One region of the Pedobacter sp. GW456-11-11-14-TSB4 genome, then DNA from elsewhere that is predicted to be linked to it. Evidence: riboswitches for the same ligand, from Rfam matches in the RefSeq annotation. Region 1 holds a riboswitch; the other holds the start of a gene.
The links. Region 1 has a riboswitch for fluoride ahead of AC07XU_RS11315 (phosphatase PAP2 family protein). Riboswitches for the same ligand answer to the same signal wherever they lie in the genome.
Positions count from the first base shown of each region.

Region 2: another riboswitch for fluoride. It lies ahead of AC07XU_RS06420 (voltage-gated chloride channel family protein); the one in region 1 lies ahead of AC07XU_RS11315 (phosphatase PAP2 family protein).

Region 1 covers NZ_JBWKZK010000002.1:924,912-928,330, forward strand. Annotated here, with positions in the region: gene eno (phosphopyruvate hydratase) at 1-1,133, opposite strand, end outside; gene AC07XU_RS11310 (EamA family transporter) at 1,192-1,605, opposite strand; gene AC07XU_RS11315 (phosphatase PAP2 family protein) at 1,610-2,164, opposite strand; fluoride riboswitch at 2,207-2,275, opposite strand; gene AC07XU_RS11320 (four-helix bundle copper-binding protein) at 2,503-2,841, shown strand; gene AC07XU_RS11325 (DUF8464 domain-containing protein) at 3,257-3,419, shown strand, end outside.
Region 2 covers NZ_JBWKZK010000001.1:1,429,228-1,432,646, forward strand. Annotated here, with positions in the region: gene AC07XU_RS06415 (TetR family transcriptional regulator C-terminal domain-containing protein) at 1-461, opposite strand, end outside; gene AC07XU_RS06420 (voltage-gated chloride channel family protein) at 580-1,887, opposite strand; fluoride riboswitch at 1,914-1,980, opposite strand; gene hutU (urocanate hydratase) at 2,195-3,419, opposite strand, start outside.

The sequences.
Region 1 (3,419 bases):
ACCAGATCCGCAATTGTCGTGTCTTCAGTTTCACCACTGCGGTGAGAAATAAAGCAATTGTAACCGTTTTTTTGGGCTAGTTCTACGGCCTTTAGCGTTTCGGAAACTGTACCGATCTGGTTCAATTTAATCAGTACGCTGTTTGCAATGCCCTGGTCGATTCCCTGCTGGATAATACTCGGGTTGGTGCAGAATATATCATCTCCAACCAATTCCACTTTGTCTCCCAAAAGGCTGGTCAGCTTTTTCCATCCCTCCCAATCGTTTTCGCCCAACCCGTCTTCCAACAGGATAATTGGGTACTCTTTTAACCATCCTTCCCAAAAGCCAATCATTTCATCTGTTGTGATCCGTTCTTTAGAACTTTTATAAAATTCATATTTTCCATTATTCCACATTTCGCTGGTCGCTGGGTCAAGACAAAGGGAAATATCCTTGCCTGGAGCAAAACCGGCAATATGTATCGCTTCCATGATGATTTGGACGGCTTCCTCATTAGAACTCAGATTTGGCGCAAACCCACCTTCGTCACCAACTCCGGTATAATAGCCTTTCGCTTTTAGCAGACTTCTCAGGGAATGAAAAACAGCTTCGCCCATACGGATACTTTCCTTAAACGAGGGGGCGTTATGAGGGGCAATCATAAATTCCTGAAAATCGATGTTGTTATCAGAATGCCTTCCCCCATTAATGACATTCATGCACGGTACGGGCATTACGTAACCTTCCCTTTCCACTAGCTGCCTATACAAGGGAATCCCTTTTGCAACGGCCGAAGCCCGGGCGAAGGCGATTGAGGCCGCAAGCATCGCATTTGCGCCGAGCCTTGATTTATTCTCGGTTCCATCCAGACCAATTATATGATCATCGAAGGCCTGCTGACCCTCAAAGGATAAGCCGGTGACTGATTTGCCGACTTCGACGTTAATCCCTTTTACTGCTTTTTCCACGCCTTTACCATTATAGCGCTCTGGATCACCATCTCTAAGCTCTACGGCTTCTTTTTCACCCGTACTTGCCCCGGATGGAGAAATACCCCTTGCTGTTGTTCCGTTAAGAGTGACTTCTACTTCTACTGTCGGATTGCCCCTGGAATCCAAAATTTCACGGGCATGAATTTTAGTTAATTTCATAGTTTTTTGTTTTATATTGATTTTTAGTATTTCGGTTGCTTACAAATAATTGAGTTTCTCAAAAGATCAAAACCAGTGTTCCCCCAATGATCAGCAGGGCACCAAAGAATACTTTCAGGGTAAGAGCTTCTTTCAGGAACACCATTGCAAGTATAATAGTTAGGGCAACACTCAACTTATCAACAGGGGCGACCTGGGACACTTTCCCGATCTGCAAAGCCTTGTAGTAGAATATCCAGGACAAGCCGGTGGCAAGGCCAGATAAAAAAAGAAATAGCAGGTTATGCTTTGACAGTTCCGTAATTCCTTTAAGTTCGCCTCTGGCCATTACGATCCCCCAGGCTACAATCAGTATTACCACCGTTCGTATGGCAGTAGCCAAATCAGAATTGACATTGGTTACGCCGACTTTTGCAAAGATGGCCGTAAGGGAAGCAAAGAAAGCTGATAATAGCGCGTAGATCCACCACATAGTTTTATGTTAATTTTCCGTTATTGAATAATTCCAAAGTAAATGAGTACAAGAACCGTTGCTCCGGCAATGATCCGGTAAATGCCGAACCAGCGGAAAGAATGCTTTTGAAGATAGGTGATGAAAGAGCGGATGGCCATCCATACATCCCACCCGCACCTGCTTTACTTAAATGAATGATCGTAGTTAGATTCGGTTCATGGGAAGGGCGTAGACGCTTAACGGTGTTTTTAATCAGTCCTGAAGCAATCTGATCTGCACTAGCAACTAGTAGCGCAATGGTAATAAGAACCTGCCAAATTTTTTTGCAGAAATTCTGGAAGAGGCAATAAATAATGAAGGCATAAAAAGGAAGCCAAAAACGCTTATCACTGGCCCAGTACATAATCGTATCCCAGAATGCATTATGGTGCTGATTTATCCACAAGAACCATTCAGTTTCAACCGGCAGGACCATTGCTAACACTGATCTCACTTTGGCAGACAGACAAAGTAAGACAAGCGCAATTAAGATAGCTGCCAGCAATAAGAGTTGAGAATTTATTTTTAATTTTTTCACCTACAATACTTTGACCGGCAGATTTTATTACCTGCTGGAATTTCTATTGTAGGCGCCATCAGCTTTTGAAAAAAGCGGTTGAATCGGAAGGACACCATTTCCGTATTGCAAATATAATACTAATAAAATGATGTGCAAAATCTTAAAGTAGGTGTTGAGAATTTAATTTATCACTATTCCTCCTTATTTGAATACGAGAACCAGTTTCTTATTCTTCTACCGTTTAAACAAGCATCATATCACGGGATTAAAGCTTTTCTTAAACAAAATGAAACCGCCTGGAAATAACCATGTTATCTATATAGGAATTTTTTTTATAACCCTAAAAAATTAAAGTTATGGGATACCATGAATGGAAAAACTGTATTGATGCATGCTTAAAGTGTGCTTCAATTTGCAATCATTGTGCAAGTTCATGCACTCAGGAAGAAGACGTGAAAATGATGGCGCGGTGTATTGAGCTTGATATGCAATGTGCAGCCATCTGCTACTCTGCCGCTCAATTGATGAGTATGGGTAGCTCTTTTGCTCAAGACATTTGCCGTATTTGCGCAGATATTTGCCAGCAATGCGGAGATGAGTGTAGTAATCATCATACCCAGCATTGTCAGGAATGTGCAGATGCTTGTAAGGCTTGTGCGGAAGAATGCAGAAGAATGACAGGAGTAGCTGCTTAAGATGCCAATCACCGTGAGCATTAATTGATTAAGGGCAGCATTCTAGTTGCCCTTTCATTTTTATAAATAGGCAAATTTATTCCATTCATTTTATTTTCATTATTCCCTCATTTTTTCATAATCGATTGTGAGCAAATGCCGATGCCTTTAAGCAAAGTAAACCGTTCCAGATAAGCATTAAATATCTCTTTTTCTTTTTGCTGATTATCATAAACCCATTCCATTATTCAAATCATAATTTTAGTTTTTGATGATGAGTTTTTGATAATTTGGATTACAAAAAAACGAACGTTTAATTGTAATCTGCCGCAACCGATCAACAGTCGGTTTTTTTTGGCCTTTTGATATTACAAAAAACTATTACACAAAATGATTACACGTAACAAAATTATTGATACCTTTAAATGTAAAGATTATGAATACCAAAAATGACTACGCAGCTTTAACCGCAGAAGCTGCAAGGATTAAATCTGAAATTTCCTTACTTGACTACTTTTTTAAACTGGAAAGTATCGGGGCACTTCGGTATGATGGAAAAAAAGGTAAGGAGTACTTTTTCGGGTTCGACCATCAAAAGA
Region 2 (3,419 bases), on a different contig from region 1:
CACAGCGCATCTTTGTAGCGTTTGGCAAAAAACTTACGATCAGCCAATTCGCCACTGGCTAATCCATCATTGATGATTTCTTCGGCAAAGTTTTCGAATATTGGCTTAACACCAGATAAAACCGCTGGCGTACCTAATTTTTTAGGCTGCTTTTTTAGACTGTAAATTACAAAACTCCTTTGGCTTTTTAGCAATTCTACATAGCTGTAAAAGAAAGATAACATTTTCTCACGAGATGAATACTGCTCCCAAAGTTCTTGTTTTTTAACTTCATCTATGGCTTCTACCGTAAGACCAAACCAAATATTCTTCTCAATGCTATCGAAAGAAGCGTAAAAAGCATAAAATTCGGCCTCTGTAATTTTTAACTTTTTAACAAAACTATAGACTGATTTTGGTTGCTCATCGTTTGTTAAAACATAGTCGATATAACCTTTTTTGATCTGTTCTTGAGTTGCCATTTTCTTTTTATTTAAAAACGTAAAAAATGTGGTGTTGGTTTGTGAAACCACTCAAAATTAAGACTTTATTTATCACGGATTTGCAATAAAAATTGTGTGGAATTGTTCTTTATAACAACTAAATCTCCCCAATTCGCTTATTCAAATAATTAGAAAACCTACTGTTTTTAGTTTCGCCAATTACCTGTTTGCCGTAGATACCCGTATGTCCTGAAAGCAGATAAGAAACCGTACAAGCAATGGCTACATAAACACCACATTCGCTGCCAAATAATTCAATAGCCATTAAAGTACAAGCAATAGGGGTATTGGTTGCTCCGGCGAAAACGGCTACAAAACCCATTCCGGCTAAAAGTGCTACTGGTAAAGGTAAAAACAGCGATAACGCACTGCCCAATGTAGCGCCAATAAAGAATAGTGGCGTAACTTCGCCACCTTTAAACCCTGCCGACAAAGTAAGTATCGTTAAACCCATCTTAATCGCAAAACTGTATGTTGGCATTTGTTGGTTAAAAGAATCTACAATAGTTGGTATACCCAAACCAATGTATTTTGTGGTACCAGAAAAGTAAATTATTACAACTAAAATTAGCCCTCCAATAAACGGTCGCAGTGGCGGATAGTTAATTTTGCTTTTAAAAATTGAGCTAGCAGAGCGTAAAGTTCTGCTAAAAGTTGCCGCACATAGGCCAAAAGCTGCACCCGCTAAAATGGCATAACCCAGGTTTAAGAACGAGATGCTTGGAACTAAATCAATATGGTAATGGGTATGTGGCGTGTTCCAAAGTTTGGTTACAATATCTGCAATAATGGCTGCGGCAAATGCCGGAAAAATAGAATTATATTTTACTCTGCCAATGAGGAAAACTTCCATCCCGAAAACTGCACCCGCCAATGGAGTTCCAAAAACAGAACCGAAACCTGCTGCAATTGCGGCAATAATTAACGTTTTCCTATCTTCTGAGTTAAGTTTAAAAGGTTTGCTAAACTGATCGGCAATGGCTCCAGCCATTTGTAAAGCGGTGCCTTCTCGCCCTGCAGAACCGCCAAATAAATGGGTTGCAATCGTACCAATATATACAAAGGGCATCATTTTAAACGGGATGGTTTGCTTTGGCTCATGAATGGTATCGATTAGTAAATTGTTGCCCGCATCAACATCCTTACCATAATAATGATAAAGTAAGCCAATACCTAACCCTGCAACAGGGAGCAATGCGATGATCCATAAATTAGCTTCACGGTAGTTGGTAACCCAATTTAATGACTGCAAAAATCCAGCAGATGCTGTACCAATTAAAGCCCCAATAATTAAACTAATGCAGAGCCATTTAATAATGTATGGCACAGTAGGATACTTTCTAAAAAAGTCGAAAGTGTTGATTTTAATTTTTTGCTTGCTTGATTTTTTCTTTTTTACTGACATAGCTTTCCTGATTAAATGTTTTGCATTTATAACCAGGCGTCATCAGCTTTTTGAGGGCGGTTCGAATAGGAAGACACCATTTCCTTGTGAACAAATTTAGGAATTATTTAGAAGAGTAGAATGTATTCTGAAAATTTTATTAGTCTGAGCTTGTCGAAGACCTTTTGTCAATCCTTCGGCCACACTCAGGATTGTACTCAACGATAGTCATCCGATGAATATCTGCAAAATGTATATATTCATTGGATGACTAACTATTTTTTGAATTAGCCCTCAAGCTTATACATGTTATCTCACTTCTCATATCTTATTTCAACCCCAACCTATGTTTTCTCAAAGTATCTTTTGCAATATCATAACCTGCATCTGCATGGCGAATTACACCCATAGCTGGGTCGTTATGCAAAACGCGTTTTATTCTAGCAGCTGCATCATCAGTTCCATCGGCAACAATTACCATTCCGGCGTGTATAGAATAGCCAATGCCCACACCGCCACCGTGGTGTAAAGAAACCCAACTTGCACCACCAGCAGTATTAATCAATGCATTTAAAATCGGCCAATCTGCTACTGCGTCAGAACCATCGAGCATTGCTTCAGTTTCTCTATTTGGAGAAGCTACTGAACCGGTATCCAAGTGATCTCTACCAATTACAATTGGCGCTTTTACTTTTCCTTCGGCTACCAATTTATTAAAAGCTAAACCAGCTTTTTCTCGTTCGCCTTGCCCTAGCCAACAAATTCTAGCCGGTAAACCCTGAAAAGCAATGCGTTCTTGTGCCATCATAATCCAGCGTTTTAAGCTCTCGTTTTCTGGAAAAAGTTCTAAAATCAATTTATCCGTTTCGTAAATATCTTGTGGGTCGCCACTTAAAGCTGCCCAACGAAAAGGACCTTTGCCTTCGCAAAATAACGGTCGAATGTATGCAGGTACAAATCCAGGGAAATCGAAGGCATCCTTAACGCCAACTTCTAATGCTCTTCCACGTAAATTATTGCCGTAATCAAAAGTAATTGCGCCACGTTTTTGCAATGCTAACATTTGCTGTACATGCTTTGCCATTGTAGCGTAAGAACGTCTGGTATATTCTTCTGGATTTTCAGCTCTTAATTTATTGGCTTCGGTGTTAGAAATTCCCTCTGGCAAATAGCCAATTAATGGGTCGTGTGCCGAAGTCTGGTCGGTTAACGTATCTGGAGTAATATTTCTATCGATTAATCTTTGTAAAAGTTCTACAGCATTACAAACTACACCAATCGAAATCGCTTTGTGCTCATTTTTGTATTGTAATGCTTTATCAATCGCTTCATCAATATCATAAGCAATCTCATCAATATATTTAGTTTCTAAACGTTTTTTGATACGCCATTCTTCAACATCAGCTGCTAAACAAACACCATTATTCATGGTAATTGCTAACGGTTGTGCACCACCCATGCCACCCAAACCGGCAGTAACATTTAAGGTTCCAGCCAGATTTCCATCGAAATGTTTTTTGGCCAGAGCGGCATATGTTTCATACGTTCCCTGT